Regions from separate parts of the Paenibacillus sp. VCA1 genome, predicted to be linked through region 3. Evidence: riboswitches for the same ligand, from Rfam matches in the RefSeq annotation. Region 3 holds a riboswitch; each other region holds the start of a gene.
The links. A riboswitch is a leader RNA that binds a small molecule or an ion and turns the genes downstream of it on or off. The one in region 3 is predicted to bind thiamine pyrophosphate.
Positions count from the first base shown of each region.

Region 1 (6,564 bases), on a different contig from region 3:
TTGACACTAACACCGGTTCCATGCAATTTTTTGGCAAGCTCTACTGTAACCAAAATATTCGCCAGTTTGGTCTCGCCGTAACGGAGATTGGCACCTCCTAAAAATGTTCTCAACGGGTTATATAACCGGTTGCCATCCAAATCCTCAAAATCGATTCCTCCCTTGACCATTTTATGACCGTGGGAAGAGGTGAAAATAATCCGTGCCTCCGCGTTTTCCTTTATTCGATCCAGCAGAAGCGTCGTGAGTAGAAACGGCCCCAAATGATTGACGGCCCATGTCATTTCAAAATGGTCTTCGCTCCAGTATCTCCGGTCGTAAAAGGCGCCGGCGTTGTTGATGAGCACATCGATGCGCGGGCATTTTTCAAGTATATCTTTCGCAACCTTCCGCACGGAATGCAGCGATCCCATATCCGCGGTAAAAATGTCGATCTGAGCATGGCTTGCGCCGCTTTCCAGCCGAATCCGCTCGGCGCATTCGATAGCTTTTTGCCGGTTCCTGGCTATGATTCCGATTTTTGCTCCGTCCCGTGCCAGCGCACGTGCTGCGGCCAATCCGATTCCGCTCGTAGCGCCTGTAATAAGCACGTATTTATCCCGAATCGTCCAAGGCAAAGCAGCGGCTTCCTTTTGCATATTCAACATGTTCAAACCCCTCCGTTTTTATGAATGAATAATTCATTCATTTATAAAATCAATATATTCCGTTTTTTCCCTGTTGTCAATTCTTTTCAAAAAAAGAACCGCCTCTTTTTAAAAGAGACGGTTTCCGCTTACGAAAACGTAGGTTTACCAGCCTGTAACGGCAATGTCTTCATGCATGTTTTGCAAATAATCCGGCAGCGGTCCTCCGTGCATCAGCCACAGTTCATGCAACGCGCGGGTACAGCCGACGTACAGCAGCTTGGCGTCCCATGACGAAGCGCCGTAGCGCTCGCTGTCTGCATCCGCCAAGATGACCGCATCGAACTCAAGCCCTTTCGAGAGGTAGACGGGCAGGACGGAAAGTCCCCCCTCGTATGCCTGATCACCGCCGTCGATCAAATGAAGCTCGGGCAGATCCGGCTTCAGCCGTTCGTGCAGCTCCTTCGCGTCCTTCAGCGTTCGGGTCAATACGGCCACCGTGCGGTATTCGCCTGAAGAAAGCTTTTGCAGCCCTGCGCGCAAATCATTCAGACGCCCGCCGCCGCTTCCGTAAGCAATCAAACGCACCGGGTTCCCGCTGCGGAAAACCGGCACCGCCAGCAGCTCGCTGTTTACGCCTTGCTCGAGGATGCGGTTGGCGAATTCGATGATTTCCATCGTCGACCGGTAGCTGCGCGTCAAAGCGAAATACGCCGTGTCCTCCGGCTTGAACCATGACCTCATTTCGTCCCAGCCGTGAACGCCGCGATACGCATGGATACCTTGGGACAAGTCACCGAGAATCGTAAAGGAATGCCCCTTGACGAACAGATCGAGAACCGCGACCTGGAAAGGCGAAAAATCCTGCGCTTCGTCGATGACGATGTGATCGAACCGCTGCTCCCCCGTAATGTCGTTAAGCAGATAATGAATGTACAGAAGGGCGGGCAGATCTTCTTCGCGAAGAACGTCCTTTTTCAAATCCTTTTGCGTCGATTTCATGACGCCGTCCGGAATCCCGGCCAGCAGCTCTTCGGGCCAGCCGGCCTGCAGCTTCAGCGCCTTGAACATTTGCTTGTACAACACGACCGGCTCGTATTTCGGCCATTTGGAAGCATAGGATTTTTCGCGTTGGGATGCTTTTTTCTTCCGTTCTTTCAGCGCGGCGGCGGATGGCGATTTTTTCAGCTCCATCTCGACCCAGCGGTGGATTCTTGCCATCACCCGCTCTTTCCGCTTCGCCAAAGGATACGGCTTGTATTCATCGTTGAACCAGTGAAGAATGGTGGCGCGCGAAAGCACGGCGCCTTCCCATGGCATAAAATCCGCTTCGGGCACCGACGCATCCTCCATCGCCTCGATGCAGGCGCGGATCATCTCCATGAACCGGATCGAACCTTTGAACCGCCCGGGAACTTCGTCCGTCACTTCCGGCATCCCGTCGGCAGACTCGAACCAGTAAGCCAGCGTCTCGGAAGGATCGGCAAGCGGTAAATCAATGCCGAGCAGCCGCATGGCCCAATCCGCAAACGTGCTCTGCTGGATGTCGCCGACCCCAAGCTCGGGCAGCACGTCGGATATGTAATCGAGAAACATAAGGTTCGGCGCAAAAATGATCATTTTTTCAGCCGCGACCTGCTCTTTGTACTGGTACAGCAAATACGCGAGACGATGCAGCGCCACGGTCGTTTTTCCGCTTCCCGCGACCCCTTGGATGATCAGCGCCGTATTTCGGGCCGCGCGGATGATTTTGTCCTGTTCCGCCTGAATGGTCGAGACGATGTCGCGCAGCTTGTTGTCCTTGTTTTCGCCGAGCCGGTAAACCAGAAATTCGTCCGACACCGCCGGCTGGTCGCTGTTCCGGTCATAGGTATCGGATACCCGTTCCAAAATCTGCTTCCGGATGACGAGGTTGCGCTTCAAATACACCAGCCCTTCGATCGTTCCTTCGGGAGCTTCGTACGCAGCCGGTTCGTCGCCGCCCGTGAAGGAATAAAACACGCTGGCAATCGGCGCCCGCCAATCGATCACCATCGGCTGATCCCCGACCTCCCCGTGGTCGACGCCGATTTTGCCGATATAAAGCGGCTTAGGCTCCGTATCGTTATTTTCCTGAAAGTCAAGCCGGCCAAAATAAGGGGCAGCCAGGCTTTTGGCCAAAGATTGCCTTTTTTCCTCGCGTCCGGCCTCGAGCACCTGTTCAGTGAAATCATGTCCGGTATACACCGGGATCGCGCGCAGCCGTTTCAGCTGCCTGTCAATTTCCGCTATCGTTGCATTCAGCCTTCGCTCTTCCTCTTGATAGGCACTTTGAAAAGTTTGCTCCAATTTCAGTTACCTCCTAAAAGTTCTTCCGTCAGCCAAAAGGCCGTACGGGAGCCGTTCCTGCAGCATTCGCATGCAACTCGTGCCCGATGCGGCCGAGCGCTGCAGAACTACCCTGCCCTGGTAAGCCGATGCTTAGTCGTGAGCCATAAGCCCGCTTAGAAAGGATTTTCAGTATATCACAATGAAGGCGCATTCTCCATAGCCGCGATTGAAAACGGCTGCACTAGAAAAAACATTCGGGTCTTTACAATCTTGTTCGAAGCGGTATAATGGGAACCAGCAAAAAACTGCATACGGAAAGATAGCACTAGGGGTGCCTTTTTGGCTGAGAGACAAGTAGCGAATGCATGCGCGAACGTTAACCCTTCACACCCGATCTAGGTCATACTAGCGTGGGGAAGTGCGGTGAAACGACAGCCATGAAGCCCCTCTTTCGCAACGTCTGAAGCGGGCCTTCAAGCCGTCCGGTGAGCTGCACTCTTTCGGGTGCGGTTTTTTTGTGCGCCGGCCGGCAGAAAGTTCGAATATGTATCAGCGTTCGTACAAGGAGGAAACGAAAATGGTGAGTGAAAAATGGGTTTGCGGAACGAGCCGCATCGCGGGCTGCCGCTTTTCGATCTACCCGATGAGCGGCGATTTTGTATCGATCATTGAAGACGCCTTAAAAAAAACGAATACGTCCAAAGTTTGGATGCTGACGGATGATGTCAGCACCTGCGTCCGCGGACGGATGTCCCATGTCTTCGACGTTGTGCATGCGATCTTCGCCCATGCGGCGGCAAGCGGCGAGCACGTCGTGTTCAGCGGCACGTTTTCGATCGGCTGCCCCGGGGATTCCAGCGGGGACGTTTACATGTCCGAGGATGACGTCCGGTTGAACGAAACGCCGCCTGGCATCGACACCGCGGCACAGTTTGCCCTTTACCCGCTGAACGCCCCGGGATACATGGGCATGATTGCGGGTGCGGTCGAGGCCGCCAAAAGTCTCGGCACCTTCTCCGGCAGCGTTCATTACGCAAGCCGTCTGGACGGAAGTGCAAACGACGTCTTCCGCACATTGGGGCAGGTCTTCGCCAAGGCTGCGGACGAGGTGTCCCATCTGGTGATGACCGCGACTTTGTCGTGCAACAGCCCTTCGCCGAAACCCGCGCGGAAATTGGCCGGGGAGGCGATGGCCCGATGAAAAACTGGAAGCTGCGCGACATCATCGTGCTGAGTTCGCTGTCCGTCGTTTTTGCCGTCGTGTACGTTCTTTTCCTGCAGGTCGGCAACGTGCTGGTCGGCTTTATGGGGCCGATGGGCTACGAAGTCATTTTTGGGATCTGGTTTATCGTATCGGTCATCTCGGCTTACATAATGCAGCGGCCGGGAGCCGCGCTTTTGTCGGAAACGGTAGCCGGATGCGTTGAGCTCCTGATCGGCAACACCGCCGGCCCGGTTCTGATTTTGTCGGCATTCATTCAAGGGCTTGGCGCTGAAGCGGTGTTTGCGGCGCTTCGTTACCGCAGCTATTCCGCTCCGGCCCTGATGGCTGCGGGTGCCGGCGCCGCCGTCTTCAGCTTTGCCTGGGGATTCATTCATTCCGGGTTTGCCGCGCTGTCGCCGGGATTGCTGCTCGCCATGTTCGTCACCCGCGTCATCAGCGCGGCGCTGCTGGCAGGTCTTCTCGGCAAATGGATCGCGGACGCCCTTGCAAAAACGGGCGCGCTCCGCAGCTTTCCGATCGCCAAAACCTCGCGGGGGCGGCTGGGATCCAAAGCGGAGGTTTCGTGATGGCCGCCGCGGAACGGCAGCCGGACCGCAGCCCGGTGCTTGTCGCCGACCGCATATCCCTGAGACTGGACGAAGATCAAACGGAACCGGTCCTGTCCTCGGTATCGCTGACGCTGCACGAACGGGAACTGACGCTGCTTCTCGGTCCGGGCGGCTGCGGAAAAAGCTCGCTTGCCCTCTGCCTTAACGGGATTTACCCGCATGCCGTGGAAAGCGAGGTCACCGGCTGCGTAAAGATTTTCGGGAAAACGCTCGACGGGAAACATCCCGGAGAAACGGCGCAAATCGTCGGCATCGTCTTTCAAGACCCGGACAGTCAATTTTGCATGCTGACGGTCGAGCAGGAGCTTGCATTTTGCCTCGAAAACGTCTCTTGTCCCCGGGAGGAAATCAGCGAACGGATCGACGACGCGTTAAGGCTTGTTCAGCTGAGCGATTGCAGGGATCGGCTGATCCATGAACTTTCCGGCGGACAAAAGCAGCGCGTCGCCATCGCGGCGGCGCTTGCCCTGCGGCCGAAGGTGCTCCTTCTGGATGAGCCCACCTCCAATCTCGACCCGGCTTCGGCGCGGCAGCTTGCCGAGCGGATCCATGCCATCCGCCGGCTGCTGCCCGTGACGACGCTGCTGATCGAACATCATCTGGATCCGTGGATGGAATATGTCGACCGGCTTGTCGTCATGGATCATCAAGGAACCGTTCAATATGAAGGGGATCCGGGACATTTTTTTGCAAGCCGGGATGCCGAAGCCGAAAGCGCCGGCATTTGGCTGCCCCGGGCCGTCGTGCTTCACCGGGAGCTTTCCCGGTCTGCCGGCATGACGGAAGGCGGCGATCCACCGGAGGCTGGTTCAGCCCCGCCGCCGCTTTCAATCCGCGATCTCATTCGGCGGTGGACCCGATACCCGGCTCCCGTCCAAAGCGCGGCTATCCGCCTGCTGAAAGAAAAGCTTCGCCAAGATCGCAGGTCGTCGGAACAGGACATTCCGGGAGCCCCACCGAACCCGGTGAATGCCGGTTTTGGCGATCCGGTCCCGCTGCGTGCGGAAAAAGTGTCCTTCTCCCGGGGCGGACGCGTGATCGTTCAAGAGGCGTCCTTTTCCGTCCGGGCAGGGGAACTGCTTGCGGTGGCGGGCCGCAACGGCGCCGGAAAATCGACGCTGATGGCTTTGCTGTCCGGACTGCAGATGCCTTCCTCCGGCAGCGTCTCGCTTCACGGCAAACCGCTGACAGCCTGGAAGGAAGCGGAGCTTCGCCGGAGGATCGGCTGCATTTTTCAACATCCCGAGCATCAATTTGTGGCGGACACGGTCTATGACGAGCTGGCATATTCCCTTCGTTTGCAGCACTTCAGCGAAACGGAAATCGATAACCGGGTTCGCAGCCTTCTGGAGCAATTTCGCCTCGAGGGACGGGAGAAGTTTAGCCCATTCTCGCTCAGCCAAGGCCAGAAGCGGCGCCTGAGCGTGGCTGCCATGATGTCCGACGAGCAGCAAATTTTGCTTTGCGACGAGCCGACCTACGGTCAGGACGCTTATGCGGCTAAAGAGCTGATGTCCGGCTTGCGCGCCCGCGCCGACATGGGGCTGGCCGTCGTCGTCATCACGCATGACATGGAATTCGTCCAGGAATACGCCGACCGCGTCGTCGTCATAAACAACGGTTCCGTTGATTACGACGGGGCCCCGGGTTCGCTTTGGTCGAGCCCCGAGCAGTTCCTGAAAGAACGCGGCCTGATCCCGCCGATCGCCGCACAATTGCTGCAGGCACTGGAGGGGGAACGGGCATGCTGAATGTACAAAGCGGCAAAATCGGCTCCCCCAAGCGTTCGCTCCTC
Region 1 is NZ_JAVLSX010000002.1:646,960-653,523, forward strand. Features, by position in the region: gene RJP21_RS06510 (SDR family NAD(P)-dependent oxidoreductase) at 1-638, opposite strand, end outside; gene RJP21_RS06515 (HelD family protein) at 792-2,954, opposite strand; TPP riboswitch at 3,254-3,370, shown strand; gene RJP21_RS06520 (YkoF family thiamine/hydroxymethylpyrimidine-binding protein) at 3,514-4,137, shown strand; gene RJP21_RS06525 (ECF transporter S component) at 4,134-4,727, shown strand; gene RJP21_RS06530 (ABC transporter ATP-binding protein) at 4,727-6,520, shown strand; gene RJP21_RS06535 (energy-coupling factor transporter transmembrane component T family protein) at 6,514-6,564, shown strand, end outside.
Region 1: it holds a riboswitch for thiamine pyrophosphate, as region 3 does, so the genes downstream of both, RJP21_RS06520 (YkoF family thiamine/hydroxymethylpyrimidine-binding protein) here and RJP21_RS24160 (ECF transporter S component) in region 3, are expected to answer to the same signal.

Region 2 (6,564 bases), on a different contig from region 3:
TTTCTCGAACCCGCCGAGACCGACTTTGTCCAGCCACATGCGGGCGTTTTGGCGGGCCTCCTTGTCAACCTTGCCCTGCACCTCCTGCGATAGCAGGACGTTGTCCTCGATCGTCCGCCAAGGAAACAAGGCAGGTTGCTGCGGCATGTAGCTAATATGTCCCTGCTGGCCGGTAACATCGGCGCCGTTCATGCGGACCGTTCCCGCGTCAGGCTTGACGAGGCCGCCGATAATATGGAACAGCGTGCTTTTGCCGCTGCCCGACGGCCCGAGGATGGAGACGAATTCGCCTTTGCCCACGGTAAGCGTCACGTCGTCCAGCACCTGCAGGCGGCTTCGCTTTTCCTGGAAGGCTTTGCTGATGCCGGATGCCTCCAGGGCGGGAGAGGCAGGGGGATGGCCACCGGCTTTGGCGGCGGCTGTCGTTTTTTCTAGCGTTGACATGTCGGTTTTTCGCTCCTTTCTTTGTCCGGCATTAACTTTCCTGCTTCGGTTTCCAGCGCACGAGCCATCGTTCCAGCAGGGCGATGATTCCGAACATGAGCAGGCTGAGCGCGACGATGACCATAATGGCGACGAACATGCGGTCGGTGCGGTATCCGGATTTTTGCAGCATCATATAATATCCGATGCCCTTGTCCGCGCCGATCCATTCCGCGATGACCGCCCCCATGACGCTGTAGGTCGCGGCGATTTTGACGCCCGAAAAGATCGCGGGCAGCGCATGCGGCAGCTCGAGCTTGGCGAATATTTGCCGTTTGTTCGCGCCGATCATCCGCATGTAATTGAGCATGACCCGGTCGGTCTGTTTCAGTCCGCCCATCGTGGCGACGGCAACGGGGAAGAAGCAGACGAGGGTGATGACGATCAGTTTGGGCAGCAGCCCGAAGCCGAACCAAATCAAAAGCAGCGGGGCCAGCGCAATGGTCGGGATATTTTGGCTTAAAATGAGCAGCGGGTACAGCGCCGACTTCAGAAACGGAATCAAATGCAGGATAAGGGCGATGACCAGCCCCACCGCCGTTCCGATGATAAAACCTTCAAGCGTCAGCCTGACCGTAGCCCAGACATGGCCCCATAAATCCCCAGCCCCGTCCGCCGTTTCCTTGGCGATGTCGACCGGGGAGGGAAGGATCCATTTATCGATATGGAACAGCGAGGTGCACAGCTCCCATACGGTCAAAAAGAAGAGGACCGCCACAAAGGGCGGCCATACATGGCTCCACCAGCGCCTCATGGACGGTATTTCTCCGTAAGCCGATCCATGCTGATGCCGCCGGGGTTATGGGCGATTTTGATCTGGGAGATGATGCTTGGGCTGCCGGCCTCCACCAGAACCTCATGCATGCGGCGCACGATTTCCAGCAGTTCCTCAAGCTCGCCCTCCATCGTCGTTTCCAGCGGATGCACCTCGTATTTGACGCCCGACTGCTGAATCACTTCGATGGCCCGGTCGACGTAGGGATAAGAGTTCTCGTTGTTCGGCGTTTTTGGGATGACCTGAATGCTGAGCAGGGTATGAGCCATACCCGATCACTTCCTTTGCAAGTTATGATAAATGACTAGGAATACGAAAGATCATGATTCTTGCGGCAAAAAGTCGTTCGTAAACGCGTTTTGGACATCCAGCGGCTTATCGAGCAGCTTATGCTCGTACATCCAATCGGAATACCCTTTCCATACCTGTTCCTTCTGCTCGCCCCAACGCTTGGCGTCGTCCTGGTATTTCGGGCTGAGCCATTTCTGGCTGGCCATCACCAGATCCTTGTCGAGCTCCGGCACGGCTTTGATCAGCACGCCCGCAGCATCCTCCGGATGTTGAATCGCAAACTGGTACCCTTTGGAGGTGGCGCGCATAAAAGCTTTGACCAGCTCCGGATCTTCCTTGATCTGCTTTTCGTTTGTGACGATCACCGGCGTGTAATAATCGAGCTTGTCGGAGAAATCCTTGACATACAGCATGTCGAGCGGCTCCTTGCGCAGCTCGGCTTCAATGCCGGTCCAGCCGTAGAAAATCCAGGCGAAATCGATGTCGCGTTTTACCGCCGTAAAATAGTCGGCTTCGCCCATGTTGACGATCTTCAGCTTGTTAACGTCCGCTTTATCGATGGCCATGATCGAGTCGATGACCGCTTTTTCCACCGGGGAGCCCCAGCCGCCGTAGGTTTTGCCTTCAAAGTCCTTCGGTCTTTTGATGTTGCGGTCGACCGGAGCGGCAAAGCCGGACGTGTTATGCTGGATCACCGCCGCGATCGATACGAGCGGAACGCCCTGCGTGCGCGCCTGGGTGACGTTTTCCTGCACGCTGATGCCAAACGGCACCTTGCCCGACGCGACCATGGCTTCCGCCCCTCCGGCGCCCGGCTGCACGATGTCGACGTTCAGGCCCTCCTCTTCGTAATAGCCTTTTTCCTTGGCGACGTAAAGCCCCGTATGGTTCGTGTTCGGCGTCCAGTCCAGGACGATCTTGACGTCCTTCAGCTTTTTGGGCTCGTTGCCGCCCGCAGCGGAGGACGTTTCCCCGGACGGTTTCCCTTCATCCGTCGTTTGGGCGTTTTTGCTTCCGCAAGCGGCCGTAGCCATCACAAGCAGCAATGCGAGCAAAAACAGCCCGAATTTTTTCGTTTTCATTGCGTTTCTCTCTCCCTTACCTATGTTCTCCCCTTCATTCATGCAGAAGAATCTTTCTTTTTCGATCTGGAAGCGAATCAAGGGCCCCTTGCATTCTCTTTTTCGTTCAGGGTCCGATCATTCAACAAAAAAAGCGCCCCGGATTCGGGACGCTTAAGGCGCAAGGATAGCATGGCGAACGCCATGACATGGCTTTTCCTACGCTGGCATTACCCAGATCAGGTTTAAGGGTCAGTATCTTGAAGGGATACAATCTCAGCCGGCCGATTCCAGCACCCCGGATTCTTATGAAGTTGCGGGTTTTACATTGGTATTATAGTCCTAACCTTGAAAGAATTCAATCGCTGCGGCTCGAAACCTTTCGTTTGGAACGGAAAAAGGGAGAAATCTGAAAAATCGCCGGTCTTGAAAAAGCGTCCCGTCCGGAAGAAGAATAAATATTCTAAAAAATGCCACGATAAGGGTGAAGGGAGTCTGGTTAAGGCAGGAGGCTGAGGGAAATAAAAACAAATATTTCGTTTATTCAATCCGTCATGATTCTGATGCTAAGCACCGGCCTACTGAATCATGTCATCCTAATCCCTATATTGCTTCAAGCGGCAAACCGGGACGCTTGGATTTCGGTGCTGCTGGCAAGCGGATGCGCGCTTGTATGGGCATGGATGCTTCACATCGGCATAACCAAACTGAACAAACGCCATCTGTTCGGTTGGCTGTCCAAGGCTTATCATCCCATTGTGGGCCGCGGTCTTGCCTCAGTCATCGCCGTATACCTGTTTGCTATTTGCGCCATTACGACAAAAGACACGGTATATTGGATTCATCTCACGTTTTCTCCGGAGACGCCTTTTCTCATTTTTAGCTTCCTCTTCCTTTTGATATCGGCCGTAAACGCCTTTTTGGGCATCCATTCCCTTGCCAATACCGCGGGCTTATTGCTGCCCTTCGTCATTGTATTAGGCTTTTTTATCATGTCGTTTAACATGCCCCATAAGGATTACACGTTGCTGAAGCCGATACTTGAACATGGCATGAAACCCGTTTGGGGAGGAGCCCTATATGCGGGAACCGGCTTTGTTGAAGTGATCATGTTTTTCTTTTTGCAGCATCATATCAAATCTCGCCTGTCGTATCTTTCTTTTATGCTCATGATCCTGCTTCTTATGGGACTGACTATAGGGCCGCTGATCGGCGCCATCGTTGAATTCGGAGTGGACGAGGCCAACAAGCTCCGGTTTCCGGCCTTTGAGGAATGGAGACTGCTGACCATTGGCCGTTACATCGAGCATATGGACTTCTTTAGCGTCTACCAATGGTTCAGCGGCGCGTTTTTGCGAATTTCGCTCTCCATGTTTCTCATACTCGATATTTTCCAGGTCAAAAGAAAAAAGGCGAAGGCTTGGGTGCTGGGGAGTATTTTTGCAATTACCTTTGCCATTACGGCCATTCCTATAAGCGACCGTTTTTTTCTAAACATGCTGTCCGAGTATGTGCTTCCCGTCTCGTTTTGGGGGATATTGTCCTTTTCCGTGATTATTACGGGGCTGATCAGCTTGGCCCGCCGAAGGGGGAAAATGGCGCCGTGAAGAGGCATGACATCAAAAGCAAGCCGGCCCAAAACATTGAGGATATGGTTTCGCGGTTGTTCGGATCGAGCGCGGATATTAAGAAACGAACCGTCTTGTTACCGGTCCAAGGTTATTCAGTTCAGTTGGTTTATTGCCAAGGGTTGTCCGATGCCGCCAAAGTGGAGCAAGACGTTATCCCTGAGTTAAAAAATATCCCGGAGCAAATGCTGCTGTCGGATGAAATGGATTTGCCGCTTAAAGTTCCTTTTCAAATGGAGCCCATTCCGCAGGACCGAACGGAAGAAGGGATGAAAACGACCGTGCTTGCGGGAGATCTTCTTCTTATATTTGCGCCTTCGAACCGATGTTACTCCATGGTTATGGGCAATGCGCCCAAACGGCAACCGGAGGAGCCGAATACGGAAGTTTCAACGAGAGGACCAAGGGACGGTTTTGTCGAGGATTTGTATACGAACGTTGCTTTGATCCGGAGGAGGCTGAAGACCGATCAGCTCGCTGTTGAGGAATTTACGATCGGTTCCGAAACGGCGACCAAAATCCATCTTTTATACCATAAGGCAACGATCAAGGACGATGTTCTCCAGGAGATCAGGGCGAGGTTATCCCGCATAAAAACCAAAGGTCTCGTGAGCAACAGTCAACTCGAGGAAATGTTGACCCGAGGCCTCTTGGTTTTTCCGCTGATAACTTATACCGGAAGGCCTGACTATGCCGTAAACTCGCTGCTCCACGGCAAATTTGTCATTGTGATGGACGGTGCCCCTACGGTGCTGATCGCTCCCGTGAACATCAATTTCTTGCTGAATTCTTCGGAGGATGCGTTTCTCGTCAATGTCGTTGTTGCTTTTACGCGTTTTTTGAGGGGGGTCAGTGTGCTGCTTTCTTTGTTTCTGCCGGGATTTTGGATAGCGTTGACCACGTACCATCAAGACCAAATCCCCTTTACGCTGCTTGCAACCTTGGTCAACTCCAGGCAGGGGGTGCCGCTGCCGGCTCCTCTGGAGGCGACGGTCATGCTGTTTTTATTTGAAATTTTCCGGGAAGCGGGCATGCGATTGCCTTCCGCGTTCGGACAGACCTTATCGGTGGTCGGCGGATTGATTATCGGGCAGGCGGCCATGAGCGCCGGAATCGCAGGTCCGGGGACGGTAGTGGTCATTGCGATTTCCGTGCTTTCCACCTTTACGCTGGTGAACCAGTCCCTGGTCAATACCGTCGGCCTGTTTCGAATTTTTGTGGTTCTGATCAGCAGTCTTTTGGGATTGTTCGGGGTGCTGTTCTCTCTGCTGGCGATGGTCCTTTTCCTGGTCAATCTCCGTTCCTTCGGCACCTATTATTTGGCTCCGCTAAGTCCTCCGAAGTTCAGGGACATGTATAAAGTTTTATTCAGGATGCCATGGGGCAAGGACGGGTTCACGAATGGAAAGGAAAATAAAAGATGAACATGATGATGAAATGGATCCGCTGCATCCTTGCCTTGGCGCTTTTGACCATGCCGCTCACGGGCTGCTGGGGGGCAAGGGAAATCGAGCATATGATCTATGTGAATACCGTTGGGGTCGATTATGTAAAGGGACAGGTCGTACTGTATATCCAGATGCTCAACTTCAGCGGCATTGCCAAGAGAGAGTCCGGGCAGTCGCAACCGCAGAAGACGTTTGTCGGTAAAGCGGAAGGCGATTCGTTTGATACCGCAGTCTTTAATTTGTATACCTCTAGCCCGCAAAGGGTCGTCTGGAGCAATGTGAAAACGATCGTATTTAGCGAGGCGGCGTTAAAGAACGGGATTGTGGATCAGGTGCTGGACGTATGGGACCGGTATTATGAATTCAGGTATACGGTCTGGACGATGGCGACCAAGGAGCCGATAGAAGATTTGCTCAATACTCCATCCATCGCCGATTTGTCGGTGGTCTACTCGCAGCTCAACAGCCCGATGCGAATCTATGAACAAAATTCCGTCATCTCCCCGCTGTACCTCTACAAATTCATATGGAAGTGGAAAGAGAAGGGCGAAACGGTGCTTCTGCCGAATGCTGAGATTATTCCTGACTGGACCGACAACCGAAAACCTTCGCCCAACGTCAGCATGACCGGGGTTTGCTTTTTGCAAAAGCAAAAGTTTCGGGGATGCCTGGAGGATTCGGATATTTTGGGACTGAGGTGGCTGGAAAAGAATACGAGAAGAACATCTCTGGTCATCCGAAAAGGGAACGAGGTACAGGCTATGATGGTCATGAACAAGGTTAAATCGTCGATCCGCCCGAAGCTGAGACAAGGCAAGCCTGTATTTGACATCAAAGTGTCAACGCAGGCTACGCTTCCCCAGTTGAATAAGAACGTA
Region 2 is NZ_JAVLSX010000001.1:419,671-426,234, forward strand. Features, by position in the region: gene RJP21_RS01715 (ABC transporter ATP-binding protein) at 1-444, opposite strand, end outside; gene RJP21_RS01720 (ABC transporter permease) at 476-1,237, opposite strand; gene RJP21_RS01725 (thiamine-binding protein) at 1,234-1,527, opposite strand; gene RJP21_RS01730 (ABC transporter substrate-binding protein) at 1,579-2,631, opposite strand; TPP riboswitch at 2,810-2,921, opposite strand; gene RJP21_RS01735 (GerAB/ArcD/ProY family transporter) at 3,174-4,217, shown strand; gene RJP21_RS01740 (spore germination protein) at 4,214-5,662, shown strand; gene RJP21_RS01745 (Ger(x)C family spore germination protein) at 5,659-6,564, shown strand, end outside.
Region 2: it holds a riboswitch for thiamine pyrophosphate, as region 3 does, so the genes downstream of both, RJP21_RS01730 (ABC transporter substrate-binding protein) here and RJP21_RS24160 (ECF transporter S component) in region 3, are expected to answer to the same signal.

Region 3 (6,564 bases):
GCTCAAGCGGCTTCGGCCTGCTGATCTCGGTCGAGCTTGCAAGACGGGGGTTCGACGTCATTGCGGGCATCCGGAGGATGGAGGCGGAAGCCGTAGTGATGGAAGCGGCTGCGCAAGCGGGCGTACAAGGGAAAATCCATTGCATTCGACTGGACGTCACCGAGAACGACGACGTCACAGAGGCGGCTGCGCTCATATTCAGGCGGCACGGGCGTCTGGACGTGCTGGTTAATAATGCCGGAACGGCATACGGAGGTTTTGTGGAGGAGGTTCCCGCCCGGATTTGGCAGGAGCAGATGGAAACCAATTTTCACGGGATGGTGCGCGTGACGCAGGCCGTGCTGCCGATCATGCGGGAGCACGGCAATGGGCGCATTATTCAGATCAGCAGCATCAGCGGCCGCGTCGGATTTCCCGGATATGCCCCTTACGCGTCTTCCAAGTTTGCTTTGGAAGGGTTCAGCGAATGCCTTGCGCTTGAGGCAAGGCCGTTTGGAATCGATGTCGTGCTGGTAGAGCCCGGAGCCTACGGCACCCCGATTTGGGACAAGGGCTTCACGCAAATGAGCGCGGCGAAGGGGTCGCCCTATCAATCCATGCTGGAAAAGGTGCTGGCGTTTTCACAAAAAAGCGTACGACAAGGAGGCGACCCGAGAGAGGTTGCCAAACTCGTTGCGCATATTGCCTGCATGAAACGTCCGGCGTTCCGGTACGCGCTTCCGCGCAGTACCCGGCTGACGCTTCATGCCAAAGCGCTGCTGCCGGGGCGCTTGTTCCAAAACATCATCGCTTCGGTGCTCAAGCGGCCGTGACAGCGGTTATGGGTTGTTGGAGCGGGGCGCCGGGGCATGCAGCGTGCCGAGAAGCTGGCCCATTCGCACCTGGTCTCCGGGCTTCAGGTCCGCCCGCGGCGTAAAGGTTCCGTCCTGGGTGAGGAGCACGACCGTCGACCCGAATTCGAAGTAGGCCAGATCGTCGCCGTTGTTCCAGCGGGACACGCTTTCGTCGTTGTACCGGATGCTGCTTACGTTCATGGCGCCTACCTTAACGACGGCCACCTCTCCGTATTCCCCGGCGATGTAGGTAATCAGCCGCTCGTTGCGGCACAGCACCGTTTTCATTCGGGTCATGCCGAACTCGTTGACCGGATAGGCGCGGCCTTTAATATGCTCGCTTTCCGTACGCACGCCCGTAATAGGGGAATGGATGCGGTGGTAATCGGTCGGGCTTAAATACAGCACAAAAAAATAACCGTGCTTGTAGAGCTCCAAATGCGGAGAAAAATGAAGCAGCTCCGCCACGGAATAATCCTGGCCTTTTACGTTCAAAATCGTTCCCGCGCTGATGTCGCCCATCGCGGTGATTTTGGCATCCACCGGGCTCGTCAGTACGTTCGGGCCTTCATCCACCGGGCGCATGCCCGGCTTCAGCCGGCGCGAAAAAAACTCGTTCAGCGTCCGGTATTCGTGAATTTCTTTTTCGGCCTCGTGAGCCGGAATTTGATAGCTTTTTATGAATAAAGGGATGACGCTTTTGCTGAGCCTGCTGTGGGAAAAGCGTCCCATCAATGCGGAAAGCCACTTTCTTGAGGAGAGCTCCGTCATCAGCCTTAACCATTCTTTTGCCATGCTATTTCTCCCTTCGGATGATGCTAAGTCGATTTATAGAGTTAACGTTCGCGGCCGCCTTTTGGTTTCATCGGATTTAGCGGCCGGATCCGAATGCCGCAGCATACTATTTTTGGAACACTCTGAAATATATTGACATAGAATAGCGGTTAAATCAATCAATAACGACCAAAATGGGGGGCGATCGGCGGAAGCAACGGGACTGCCGGAAGCCTAAATATTTCAGGATTTTGCAAAATTCGATTCCTCCCGCTCCCTGGTCCAATATATCGGCGAACGAAAACGTTTCGCTCTATATATTGCCGGTTGAAAGTCGCTCTTTGGATTTTTGTCTCATCCTTATTTAAATTTTTTTGTTGCCAATCGATTCGGAATTGGTGTATTTTGGAACCAGGATACGGATGATGCGCTTTTGTGTTTTTATGAAATGCGATCCGTTACATATGGGATGCGGGAGCTTGAGTGAATCAGGCTGAGATTGCAGCTGTATCCGCTGCTGACCGGGAATCTGATCTGGATAATGCCAGCGTAGAGAATTCGCGATGAAGCCCTTTTCGGGCTTATTTAACCGTCTCTCTTTGCGATCCAGGGCGGTTTTTTTCGTGCCTGTTCATGCAAATTCCCGCCGATTCAAAAACAAAAGAGGGGGAAACAGGATGGATCATGTTTTGCTTGCGGAAAAAAGGAAGGGGCTGCGGCTGAGCGACCTGCTGGTCACGGTGCTTCTGTCGCTTGTGCTTGGCGTCGTGTATCATTTTTGGAGTTCGGTGTATGACTTGTTTAAGCCGCTGTTTTTTCAGGCGGATGAGCTGGTTTACGGCGTCTGGTTTTTGGCTCCGACGCTCGCCATGCTGCTGATCCGCAAACCAGGCGTCGCCATTTTGGCAGAGGTTGCGGCGGCTCATGTGGAAATATTGTTCGGCAGCGAATGGGGCATTCAGCTGGTGCTGTACAGCATCGTGCAGGGGCTTGCCGCGGAGCTTGTTTTTGCCGTGATGCGCTACCGCAGCTTCAAGATGGGAACGGCGGCGTTTGCGGGAGCGGCGGCGGCGCTTGGTTCATTCGCGGTCGACATTTATTTCGGCTACGTGACGGACTATACGCTCGGCATGATGCTGTTCAAATATGCGCTGCGGATCGTCAGCTCCGCGGTTTTGGCGGGATATTTGGCGTTTGCCCTGGCTAAGGCGCTGGAAGCGACCGGCGTGACGCAGCTTCTGCGGCCCGTGACCAAAAAAGATTACGAAGCGCTTGAACATGATTGAACATCGCGAGACGTTTGAAACGGAGACCGTCGCGGGCGTAAGCATGCTTAGGCTGAAATTTCCGGGCGAGCAAACTTTTGTGTTTAAGGATTTGTCCCTTTCGGTTCGCCGCGGCGAAAAGGTGCTGCTGCTCGGCCCGAGCGGCTGCGGCAAATCGACGCTGCTGCAGGTGCTGGGAGGGCTCATTCCGCACGTAATCGAGGTTCCGCTCAAAGCGGACGGCATCGTGGCGCCGCAGTCCGGAGGATACGTTTTTCAGGACCCGGATACCCAGTTTTGCATGCCGTATGTCGATGAAGAGCTGGCGTTTGTTTTGGAAAACCGCGGTATCCGGCGTGAGCGGATGCTTCCCGAAATGCGGCGGGTTCTTGCGGCGGTCGGCCTGAACCCCGATCAGCTGCATGTGCCGGTAGACAGCCTGTCCCAGGGCATGAAGCAGCGGTTGGCGCTGGCATCCGTGCTGCTGCTTGAACCTGACGTTATTTTTCTGGATGAACCGTCCGCTTTGCTGGATCCCGAAGGAAGGAAACAAATGTGGGAGGCCGTCTGGGAATCGGCGGAAGGACGTACCTTAATCGTCGTGGAGCACCGGATTGAGGAGATCGCGGACCGGATGGACCGGATCATATTGTTTGCTCCGGACGGAGGCGTCATCGGCGACGGCAGCCCCGAATGGATATTCCGTACTTTCCGGCGTGAACTGCGGCAATACGGCATATGGTATCCGGGCGTGTGGGAGGACTTTTTTCGGATGCTTGAAACGAGGCGGGACGAAGCGGAAAAAACCGTTGTGCCTGAAAATCCGGCTCCGCTTCTCTCGCTGCGGCAATTCACGGGATTCCGCGCCGGCCGGCCTGTAGTTCATGCAGAGTCGGCGCAGATTTATCCCGGCGATTTTATCGCCATTGTCGGCCCGAACGGCGCCGGAAAAAGCTCGTTTTTGCTGAGTCTGATGTCGCTGCTGCCGATCCGCGGGGAGTATCAGCTGTGCGGAGAAGCGATGCCGGAAACGGAGGGCGCCTCCAGGAGGGAAAGAAAAAAGGCTCATCCCCCTTCGGACCGGATCGGATACGTGTTTCAAAATCCTGAATTTCAGTTTGTTGCGGACACGGTGCTGGAGGAGGCGGCTTTTTCCTTGAAGACGGGCAGATTGACGTGCGACGAGAACAGGCTGGCCGAAGAGAAAGCGCGCGATTTTCTGCGTTTTTTCCATTTGGAAGGGCTTGAATGCCGCCATCCGTACCAGCTTTCCACCGGCCAGAAACGGAGGCTCAGCATGGCTGCGGCCGTTATGCGGGGGCAACCGATCCTTTTGCTGGATGAACCGACCTTTGGACAGGATGCGCGCAATACGTTTGCGATACTCGATTACTGCCTGAATATGCAGGAAAAAGGGGCCGCCATCGTGATGGTAACCCATGAAGAGGACATCGCCCGGCAGGTGGCCACGAGGGTATGGGAGGTACGGAACGGCGCGGTGATCGAACGACCTGCGGTCGAATCCAAGCGGACGGAAAGGCGGGTGGGCACATGATCGAGCTTCTGACGCCTACCCGACAAACGGTTTTGGCTCGCGCCAATCCCGCCGTAAAACTCGCCGTGTTTATTGTGTTGTTTTTGGTTACGGTAATGACGCGGGACATTGATTTTGCGGTTTATCAGGCTGCGGCTTATACCGCACTTTTGTTTATGCTCGGCGGGTATCCGGCCCGGAAAACGCTGCTGCTTGTCCTGCCGTTTGGCCTGCTGTTTGTATCCTCCTCCGCGACGATGATCCTGTTCGGTAAGGGCGATACGTTATGGTGGCAATGGGGAATGCTGCGCGTTACGGCAGAAAGCTTCTACCGCGGGCTGCACCTGGGTTTCCGCTCGATCGCGTTTGCGGCGGAGGGGTTGCTGTTTGCCGGCACGACCCCTTCCGTCAAACTTTTTTACGCGCTGATGCAAAATTTCAGGCTCGCTCCGCGGTTTGCATACAGCTTTATGGCTTCGATCCGGCTGCTGCCGATGGTATGGGAGGAGTTTCTCATCCGCAGGCAGGCGCTTCAGGTTCGCGGCGTTAAGGTGAAAGGACGCGGTCTTCGGGGTGTGGCGGAGCATGTCCGGCTGTACGCCGTACCGCTTCTGTCGCAAGGCATCCGCCGTGCCCACCGGGTTGCCGTCGCGATGGAAGCGAAGCGCTTTAACGGTGGAGGCGGTAGAACCTACTACTACCCATCCAACGTTTCCTGGGCGGACGGAGCGGCCATCCTGATGCTTGTTTTCGCTCTATGCGCCGCTTATGCCGCCGCGGCCGTTTTCCCGTGGTTCGGCATCGCGGATGTCCGCTACCATTCCTAAAAATGACGGAAGACAACGGGCATCAGCTGCCGAGGAGGAAGCGGGCATAGGCCATAGGCTTGCGGTACGTTTCCTTCCAAATCTCGTTTAGTCCGGCCTTGCGGAAGCCGTAACGCTGGTCGCGCCCGTTGCATTCGATGAAATAAGGTTTCCCCGTTTTCGCAAGGCCGATGTCGAGCCCGAAATCGGCGGCCATGGGGAGATGCTGCCCCAATTTTTCGGCGATCCGGAGCGCGAGATGACGGACTTCCGACAGGATCGCTTCCGGCGACAAGCGAGGAAGGCTTTCGCTCAGGACGGTTTCCGCGGGAAAAGCTTTTCCTCCCTGCGCCATATTGGACACAAAGGTGCGGGAGGGGGCGGCCTTGGCGTATATGCCCGTTATTTCCCATTGCCCGCTGATGCCCCGCTGCACGGTGACGCGCAAATCATACGGCCGGTCCTTGTATTCCGCCAGGGCGATGCGCTCCTGGACGAGATACGGAACGCGGCCTACTCGGTTTCGCAGAGCCTGGGGCAGCTTGTTTTGGCGAAGGGTTACCGTTTTCCAGCCATAATACCTGCCGCTTGGCGAATAAGTCAGCTTCCAGGCCGTTCCCGTGCGGCGAAGCCGCCATATGCCGCGGCCGACGCTGCCGGTGCAGGGCTTCATAACCAAATCGTTGTAATGCCGCATCATGTCCGCGATGGACAAAGGTGCGGCTATTTGCGTTTTCGGGAGATGAGTCGCAAGCAGCGGGTCTTGTTTCAGCAGCTGGTGGATCTCATCTTTGCCGTATCGGTTAAAAGCGTTGAAAATAAGGTAACCTTGGCTGAGCAGCCGTTCGATTTTGTGACGGGAGCCCACGTCCATATAAATGGCCCGGTTATGAATGACGCGCGGAATCGGCATGCGCTCGAGCGTCCAGGCATGCCCCTTAAGCACGTAGGCGCTGCACTGTCCGCTGTCCAAGTCAAGATCCTGAAGCTGGACGTAGCAGGGGATCAACCCATAAATGCGAGCGGCCTCCTCATAGTTGGAAAGGGACTCCTGCCCGGTTCTTCCCTGCGGAATCCCCCGGTGCATGGCCGCATTCAACAGAATTCCGACATAAGAAAACCACACATTTCATCCCTCCTGTTCCCGATATAGTCATGGCGCAAACCGCTGTCCATGCCGAATGTTCCCTTGTCAAACGCCGTACAATTACGCTTCGGGGGTTGGTATAGTTTATGCCGCTGTTTTCGTGTAAGCAAGGGGCGTTTGTCCATCCATGTCCCGCCTATTTTTGCCCCTTGGTTCCGCCGGTTTGTCACCGTTCCCCCCAGCAACTGTATAGGCTGGAAATGAA
Region 3 is NZ_JAVLSX010000012.1:42,249-48,812, reverse strand. Features, by position in the region: gene RJP21_RS24170 (SDR family oxidoreductase) at 1-812, shown strand, start outside; gene asd (archaetidylserine decarboxylase) at 819-1,628, opposite strand; TPP riboswitch at 2,069-2,180, shown strand; gene RJP21_RS24160 (ECF transporter S component) at 2,285-2,893, shown strand; gene RJP21_RS24155 (ABC transporter ATP-binding protein) at 2,886-4,427, shown strand; gene RJP21_RS24150 (energy-coupling factor transporter transmembrane component T family protein) at 4,427-5,233, shown strand; gene RJP21_RS24145 (YheC/YheD family endospore coat-associated protein) at 5,256-6,338, opposite strand.